DNA from 2 places in the Aggregatibacter valvarum genome. Region 2 is predicted to be linked to the other one. Evidence: riboswitches for the same ligand, from Rfam matches in the RefSeq annotation. Region 2 holds a riboswitch; the other holds the start of a gene.
The links. A riboswitch is a leader RNA that binds a small molecule or an ion and turns the genes downstream of it on or off. The one in region 2 is predicted to bind thiamine pyrophosphate.

Region 1 (3,408 bases), 1.4 Mb from region 2:
CCCATAACGGCAATGCCATTATCAATTTTGCCTTCACAAACCCATTGATAGGCGGTTTCTCGACTAACGACATGAACCCGAATATCTTCATTTTCTTCCGCTAAACCATGCAAACCGCCAACTTGGGTGCTATCTACTTTGCCGACAAATAAATGAATACGTTCTAATACGCCACCCGGACTATCCCAAACGCTTAAGCAGTGTTGTAGATGAGTGATTTTTGCACCGGCTTCTTCTTCGCTTTCTCTTAATGCGACGGATTCCGGCGTTTCGCCTTCTTCTACCATGCCGGCAATCAATTCAAGTAACCATGGCGATGGTTTTAGTGTCGGATCGTAGGCACCGATACGCACTTGTTCTACCAAAACGACATTATCCAATACCGGATCGTAGGCAATAACGGCAGAAGCCGCGCCTTTGATTAACAATTCGCGCGTAACCACACCACTCCAGCCACCGGCAAAAAGTTTATGTTTAAATTTCACTTTATTTAGTTTAAAAAAACCGCGATAAACTGTTTCATCCTCTAAAATCTCAATATCTTGTTGAGTAAATTGTTGAAACGGATACATCTTTCTCTCCCTAAATGTTCGCCGGCGGTTAGGATACTTTCATTCTTCCTAAAAAAAAATGGAATTTTGGCTAAAATTTTCGGATCTTTGAAGTTGGTCACAAAACTGGGGAGGCGGAGAGCAACGAAAAAACCATGGTATGGCGTAATGAGCACGTTGCTCTCCCAACGTAAGAATGGGTGAAATTATTTTCCTTCTTGCGTGATTTTAACCCAACGTTCAATGAGGCGTTTGCTTTCTGCATCGGCACCAAAGCGGATGAAGTCAATATCCAATAACTTCAGTTTTGTTGGATCGCTGGCTTTCGGGGACGCCTTAGCATGAATGTTCGTTGGAATTTGATAAGAATCGGATTCGCGCCATGGAATTTCTTGTGCTTCCGCATCGAGGACGAAATCCACGAAGTGTTTGGCATTTTCGAGATTACGTGCACCCTTGATAATGCTGACCGCACCCAGTGTGTAACCCACGCCTTCACAAGGTAAAATGCCTTTTACCGGTGCGCCTTTGTCTTTTTCACGCACATAGCTATGCATAAAGGAAACGTCCACACTCACTTCTCCGGTGGATAAATTACCGGTGGCTAAACCGCTCTTGGAATATTGCGCCACGTTTGCATTGAGTTTTTTCAAATAATCAAAGGCTTTTTCTTCACCCCAAAGTTGTACTAATGTTGTTAGAAAAGAATAGCCTGTGCCGGACACGCGGGGATCGGCATATTGAATTTGATTTTTGAATTCGGGCTTAAGTAAATCGGCGAAGCATTTCGGTTCCGGAATATTGAGCTGTTTTAATTTTTCCGTATTCACACCGATAGCGACTTCCATTAAATAGATAATTGACGTGTAATCGCCTCGTTCATCCATTAATTTTTTGAACTGTGGCATGATATCTTTTTGTAATGGGGAGCGATAAACTGCCAGCAAACCTTGATCAGCGGCTTGTAGGTGCGGTTCAAAGGTGCCGCCAAACCATACATCGGCCTGTGGATTGTCTTTTTCTGCCTTGATTTTACCCAGTACGGTGCCGGTGCTGTTGCGTACAAATTGGGTGTCAACATGATATTTTTCGGCAAAGCGTTTTGTGACTTTTTCACAGGTGACATTTTGCACGCTGCAATACACGGTGAGTTTGCCTTCCGCTTGGGCGTTTTGCGTATAAAACAGCATTGGAAGCAAGCAAAGTGCGGTGGTTTTTAAGGTCGTTTTTAAAAGGGAATCATTTTTAGCAAGCATGGTCATTGATCTAATCCTTGATGAGATTGAAAAATAAAACCAGCTAACAACTCAACGGGGGAAATCGGCTGAAAGACGCCATAGAAGCAGAGTGAAGTGCATTAGTTTCCTACGTCAGTGCTAACTGTATCAGGTTCACGGGTATTTCTCAGCTTCGTTATTTAAACGAACGAAGCACCCCGACTAACGTGCACTACTATAAAATGTTACTTCGTGTTTGTAAATGTTTTGTTATGTTTCATCTTATTGTTTTTTCTGAATTTCCTTTTCTTTTGCTGGAGGCAGCCTATGTCTTAACAGACTGTCTCAACAGACTGAGATTAGACCGAGATTAAAAACGATAAATTCACAGAGACAATGTGTGAATTCTGTACAATTTCAAGTCAGACGCGATTATTTTTAAATTTAAACTTGCAATTTATTTTGAAATGAGTAGAATAGCCCACCTCAATCGCGGGGTGGAGCAGCTTGGTAGCTCGTCGGGCTCATAACCCGAAGGTCGTCGGTTCAAATCCGGCCCCCGCAACCATTTTTCATGATGTAACTTCTTTTTAAGACCTGTTTTGATGTTTTTCAAAACAGGTTTTTTCTTTTCTTTATTGCGGCTGGCGTGAGTGAATAATCTTCTTACTCACGCCACGCGTTATTAACTATACATCGCCTCAATCTGTGTTTGATAGCGTTGCAGAATGACTTTTCGGCGTAGTTTTAAGGTAGGGGTAATTTCTTCCAGCTGCGTACTGAATGCCTGAGGCAACAGGGTGAAACGTTTGATTTGTTCCCATCCGGCAAGCTCTTTTTGTAACTCGTTGATTCGCTGTTCTAACATTTGCAAAATCTCGGAATTTTTGAGCAATTCCAAACGATCTTGATATTTGATGTTGACCTGTTTGGCGTATTCCTCAAGGGCGGCATAGCAAGGTACGATAAGGGCGGATACGTATTTTTTCGCATCAGCAATGACCGCGATTTGTTCAATGAATTTGTCTTTGCCGATTTTGCTTTCCAACACTTGCGGTGCAATGTATTTGCCATTGGAGGTTTTCATTAATTCTTTAATGCGGTCGGTGATGTATAAATTGCCCTCGGCGTCGAATTCGCCGGCATCACCGGTTTTTAAAAAACCGTCTGCAGTGAAAGCATCGGCGGTTTCTTGTGGTTTTTTGTAATACCCTTTCATCACCATGCCACCGCGTACGAGAATCTCGTTATTTTCACCAATTCTGACTTCTGCGCCCGGCATTAAGCGACCGATGGAATTGGCGTTAAAGTGAAAATCATCCCAACAGGAGACGGTTGCGGTGGTTTCTGTCATGCCATAACCCAGTTTAATATTTAAACCGATACTATGGAAAAATAAACCGATAGTCGGTTCTAATTTGGCACCGCCACAAGGCATCATGCGAATGCGTCCGCCAAGTAGCGCACGTAATTTGCCAAGTACCAGCTTGTTGGCGAGGGCATATTGTTGTTTTAACAAAAAGCCGATTTTTTGTCCTTTGGCAAGGGCATCAAAATGTTGACGTCCGATGGCCATCGCCCAATGGAAAATCCATTGGCGTAGCTTGGGAGCGTTGTGCACTTTATCTAAAATAGCCGTA
Region 2 (3,408 bases):
TGCATATTTTTTACATTTATAGAAAAACTTTTTACGAAACCATTTCGCTTTTCTTAAAAATGAAGAAAACAAAACCGCACTTACGCTCTAACTTCGTGAAGTGCGGTTCTTTTTTTCTGCCTTTAATAACAGGTGAGCTTTAACAATTATTCTTCACGAAGAGGAACAACAAGCATATCAATCTTAATGGAATTCATCACTTGGCGAGTTGAAGACATCAACTTACTCCAAAAATCTTGGTGATGCCCGGTCACAAGCAAATCCACATCATATTGTTCAATCGCATCTGATAGAACTTGCCCTAAATCACCACTTCCACTTAATTTCTCACTCACCGGATACCCTGCTTGTTCAGCTAATTGCAACAATGTTTGTTGAGTTTCGCTGGAAATTCGATCCTGCATGGAGACCATATTGACATCGATCAAACCTGTATAAAGATCCGAAAAGTTTACATCTACATGGATGATGGATAATTTCGCATCATGCCGCCGTGCAACACCCACTGCTTTTTTCAAAAGAACCGGACTTTCTTCTGAAAGATCTACTGCAACTAATACATGTTTGTACATAATCGACTCCTTATCTGATCAGGGTTATTTTTTGTCATTCACATAATAGCACCGCCATATAGGAAAAAATATGCGTCAGATCACATTTTGAGAAAAACATTGATTTTTAATTAACTAAAAACAACCTTACCGCTTTGAATCTCCTCTTAAATAAGGTCAGTTATCTACCTGCAATGAACAAAACTAATACGATTTGCTTAATCTCTATTCGAATGCGCCAAAAATAGTTTTTTTCATAAAAAAAGAGTTGACGAGCAAAAGCAATATCCGCATAATACGCCGCGCAAAGTCAATGAGATAATGCAAATGAATGGCTATGTAGCTCAGTTGGTTAGAGCACAACACTCATAATGTTGGGGTCACAGGTTCGAATCCCGTCATAGCCACCATTATTGCGGGACTGGCGAAATTGGTAGACGCACCGGATTTAGGTTCCGGCGCCGCGAGGTGTGTGGGTTCAAGTCCCTCGTCCCGCACCATTTATTTCATTGATATCAACGTAGTTGTTGGGGTATCGCCAAGCGGTAAGGCACCGGGTTTTGATCTCGGCATCCCTAGGTTCGAATCCTAGTACCCCAGCCATACTATTTTCAAGCTCTCATTTCTTATTAATATTCTATTGGGGTATCGCCAAGCGGTAAGGCACCGGGTTTTGATCTCGGCATCCCTAGGTTCGAATCCTAGTACCCCAGCCATACACACTTTCACTTTTTTCTTTTTTCCCCATATACACTTAGTTTTCAACAAGCTGTCATTGATGTGCTCTTGATAAATCCCTTGCCCTCTCACTGCAAAATAGATAGACTGAATCTCGTTATTAGTCGGGGTGCTTTGTGCTGAGATCATACCCGTGAACCTGATACAGTTAATACTGACGTAGGAAACTAACGAGAAAATCACACTGCCTTTCTTTTTCTCCACATCTTCTTCATTCGTCATTATTGCTGATTATCTTTTTTCATTAAAAAAGGAACAATGATGCAATATGCGTTTTGTCGTTCTGTGCCGGTAAATGGCGGAGGACGTTATGAGTAAAGTCGCGCAGGCGTTGACCATTGCCGGCTCAGATAGCGGCGGTGGTGCCGGAATTCAGGCTGATTTAAAAACCTTTCAAATGCGTGGTGTGTTTGGCACCTCGGTGATTACGGCCGTCACGGCGCAAAACACCTTAGGTGTCTTTGATATTCACACCATCCCCCTTCAAACCATTCAGAGCCAGATGAAAGCGATTGCTGATGATTTCACGATTAGCGCCTTTAAAATCGGTATGTTAGGCACAGCAGAGATTATCGAATGTGTCGCTGAGGCATTAAAGCAGTATCACTTCGGCATGTTGGTGTTAGATCCTGTCATGATCGCAAAAGGCGGTGCGCCATTGTTGCAACAAAGTGCGGTCGATTCTTTGAATACATTTTTATTGCCGTTGGCGGATGTGATTACGCCGAACTTGCCGGAAGCCAAGGCACTGACAGGCGTAGAGGTCATTGACGATCAAACGGCGCAACACGCGGCGCAAATTTTGCAGGAACGTGGTGTGAAAACCGTGGTGATTAAAGGCGGACACAGCGCGCATTCGCAAAGTGCGGTGTGTCGCGATTGGGTGTTTACTCCTAGCGCACAATTTACTTTAGAAAGCCCACGTTATGCGACAGCGCAAACCCATGGTACGGGTTGCACGTTCTCCGCTTGTATGACGGCGGAGCTTGCCAAAGGCGTTTCCGTGGAACAGGCGATTAAAACCGCAAAAGACTACATTACGGCGGCAATTAGCCATCCGTTAAATATCGGTCATGGACATGGGCCGACTAATCATTGGGCTTATCAAAATAAACTGTAATTTAGACTGAGGAACAGACACATGAAAAAAACAACGTTAATTTTGACCGCACTTTCTTTATACGCCGGCATGGCATTGGCGAATCATTACGAAGAAACCGTGAATATTTATACTTACGATTCTTTTACGTCTGATTGGGGTGCCGGTCCGAAAGTGAAGCAGGCATTTGAACAGCAATTTCCGCTTTGTAAAGTGAATTATATCCCGTTTGAAAGTGGCGGTACGTTGTTTAACCGCGTGCGTTTAGAAGGCCATAAAACCAAAGCGGATATCGTGTTAGGCTTGGATAATTTTGTGTTGGATGAAGCGAAAAAAAGCCAATTATTTGATTCAAATAGCATCGACTTAAGCCAACTTTCTTTGCCAAATCAATGGACGGATAACACGTTCTTGCCTTACGATTTTGGCACGTATGCCTTTATATACGATAAAAATAAAGTGAAAAATCCACCGAAAAGCCTAAAAGAATTGGTTGAGCGTGAAGATTTACGTGTGATCTATCAAGATCCGCGCACCAGCAGCGTGGGACGTGGTTTATTAGTGTGGATGAATACGGTTTATCCTGAAGACCAAGTGGCACAAGCCTGGCAGCAACTTGCTAAACACACAGTCACTGTGGGCAAGGGCTGGTCTGACACTTACGGCGCATTCCTGAAAGGGGAAGCGGATGTCGTATTAAGTTATACCACTTCGCCGCTATATCACCAATTATTTGAAAATAAAGACAATTATGCGGCAACCACATTTGCTGAAGGCAATGTGATGCAAGTGGAATTGGCGGCACGAATCGCAGAGCATAAAAATCAATGCGCAGATCACTTCATGGATTTTTTGGTAACACCGGAAGCACAAAAGCCGATTGTCACGGCAAATGTGATGTTCCCGGTGATCCAAGCGCCGGTTGAACCACACTTTGATGCCCTAAAAGAAAATGTGTTGAAACAGTCTTTCTTGAATACATCTAATGTTACCCCGGAAATGTTGCGGAGTTGGATTAAT

Region 1: linked by a shared signal. The riboswitch ahead of AC30SF_RS08590 (ABC transporter substrate-binding protein) and the one ahead of thiD (bifunctional hydroxymethylpyrimidine kinase/phosphomethylpyrimidine kinase) in region 2 are both predicted to bind thiamine pyrophosphate.

The regions. Positions count from the first base shown of each region.
Region 1 is NZ_OZ413141.1:1,811,751-1,815,158, reverse strand. It holds gene nudF (ADP-ribose diphosphatase) at 1-572, opposite strand, end outside; gene AC30SF_RS08590 (ABC transporter substrate-binding protein) at 758-1,813, opposite strand; TPP riboswitch at 1,897-1,999, opposite strand; tRNA gene AC30SF_RS08585 (tRNA-Met) at 2,260-2,336, shown strand; gene AC30SF_RS08580 (AMP-dependent synthetase/ligase) at 2,454-3,408, opposite strand, start outside.
Region 2 is NZ_OZ413141.1:380,150-383,557, reverse strand. It holds gene uspA (universal stress protein UspA) at 147-572, opposite strand; tRNA gene AC30SF_RS01775 (tRNA-Met) at 885-961, shown strand; tRNA gene AC30SF_RS01770 (tRNA-Leu) at 967-1,051, shown strand; tRNA gene AC30SF_RS01765 (tRNA-Gln) at 1,080-1,154, shown strand; tRNA gene AC30SF_RS01760 (tRNA-Gln) at 1,193-1,267, shown strand; TPP riboswitch at 1,385-1,472, shown strand; gene thiD (bifunctional hydroxymethylpyrimidine kinase/phosphomethylpyrimidine kinase) at 1,600-2,409, shown strand; gene thiB (thiamine ABC transporter substrate binding subunit) at 2,431-3,408, shown strand, end outside.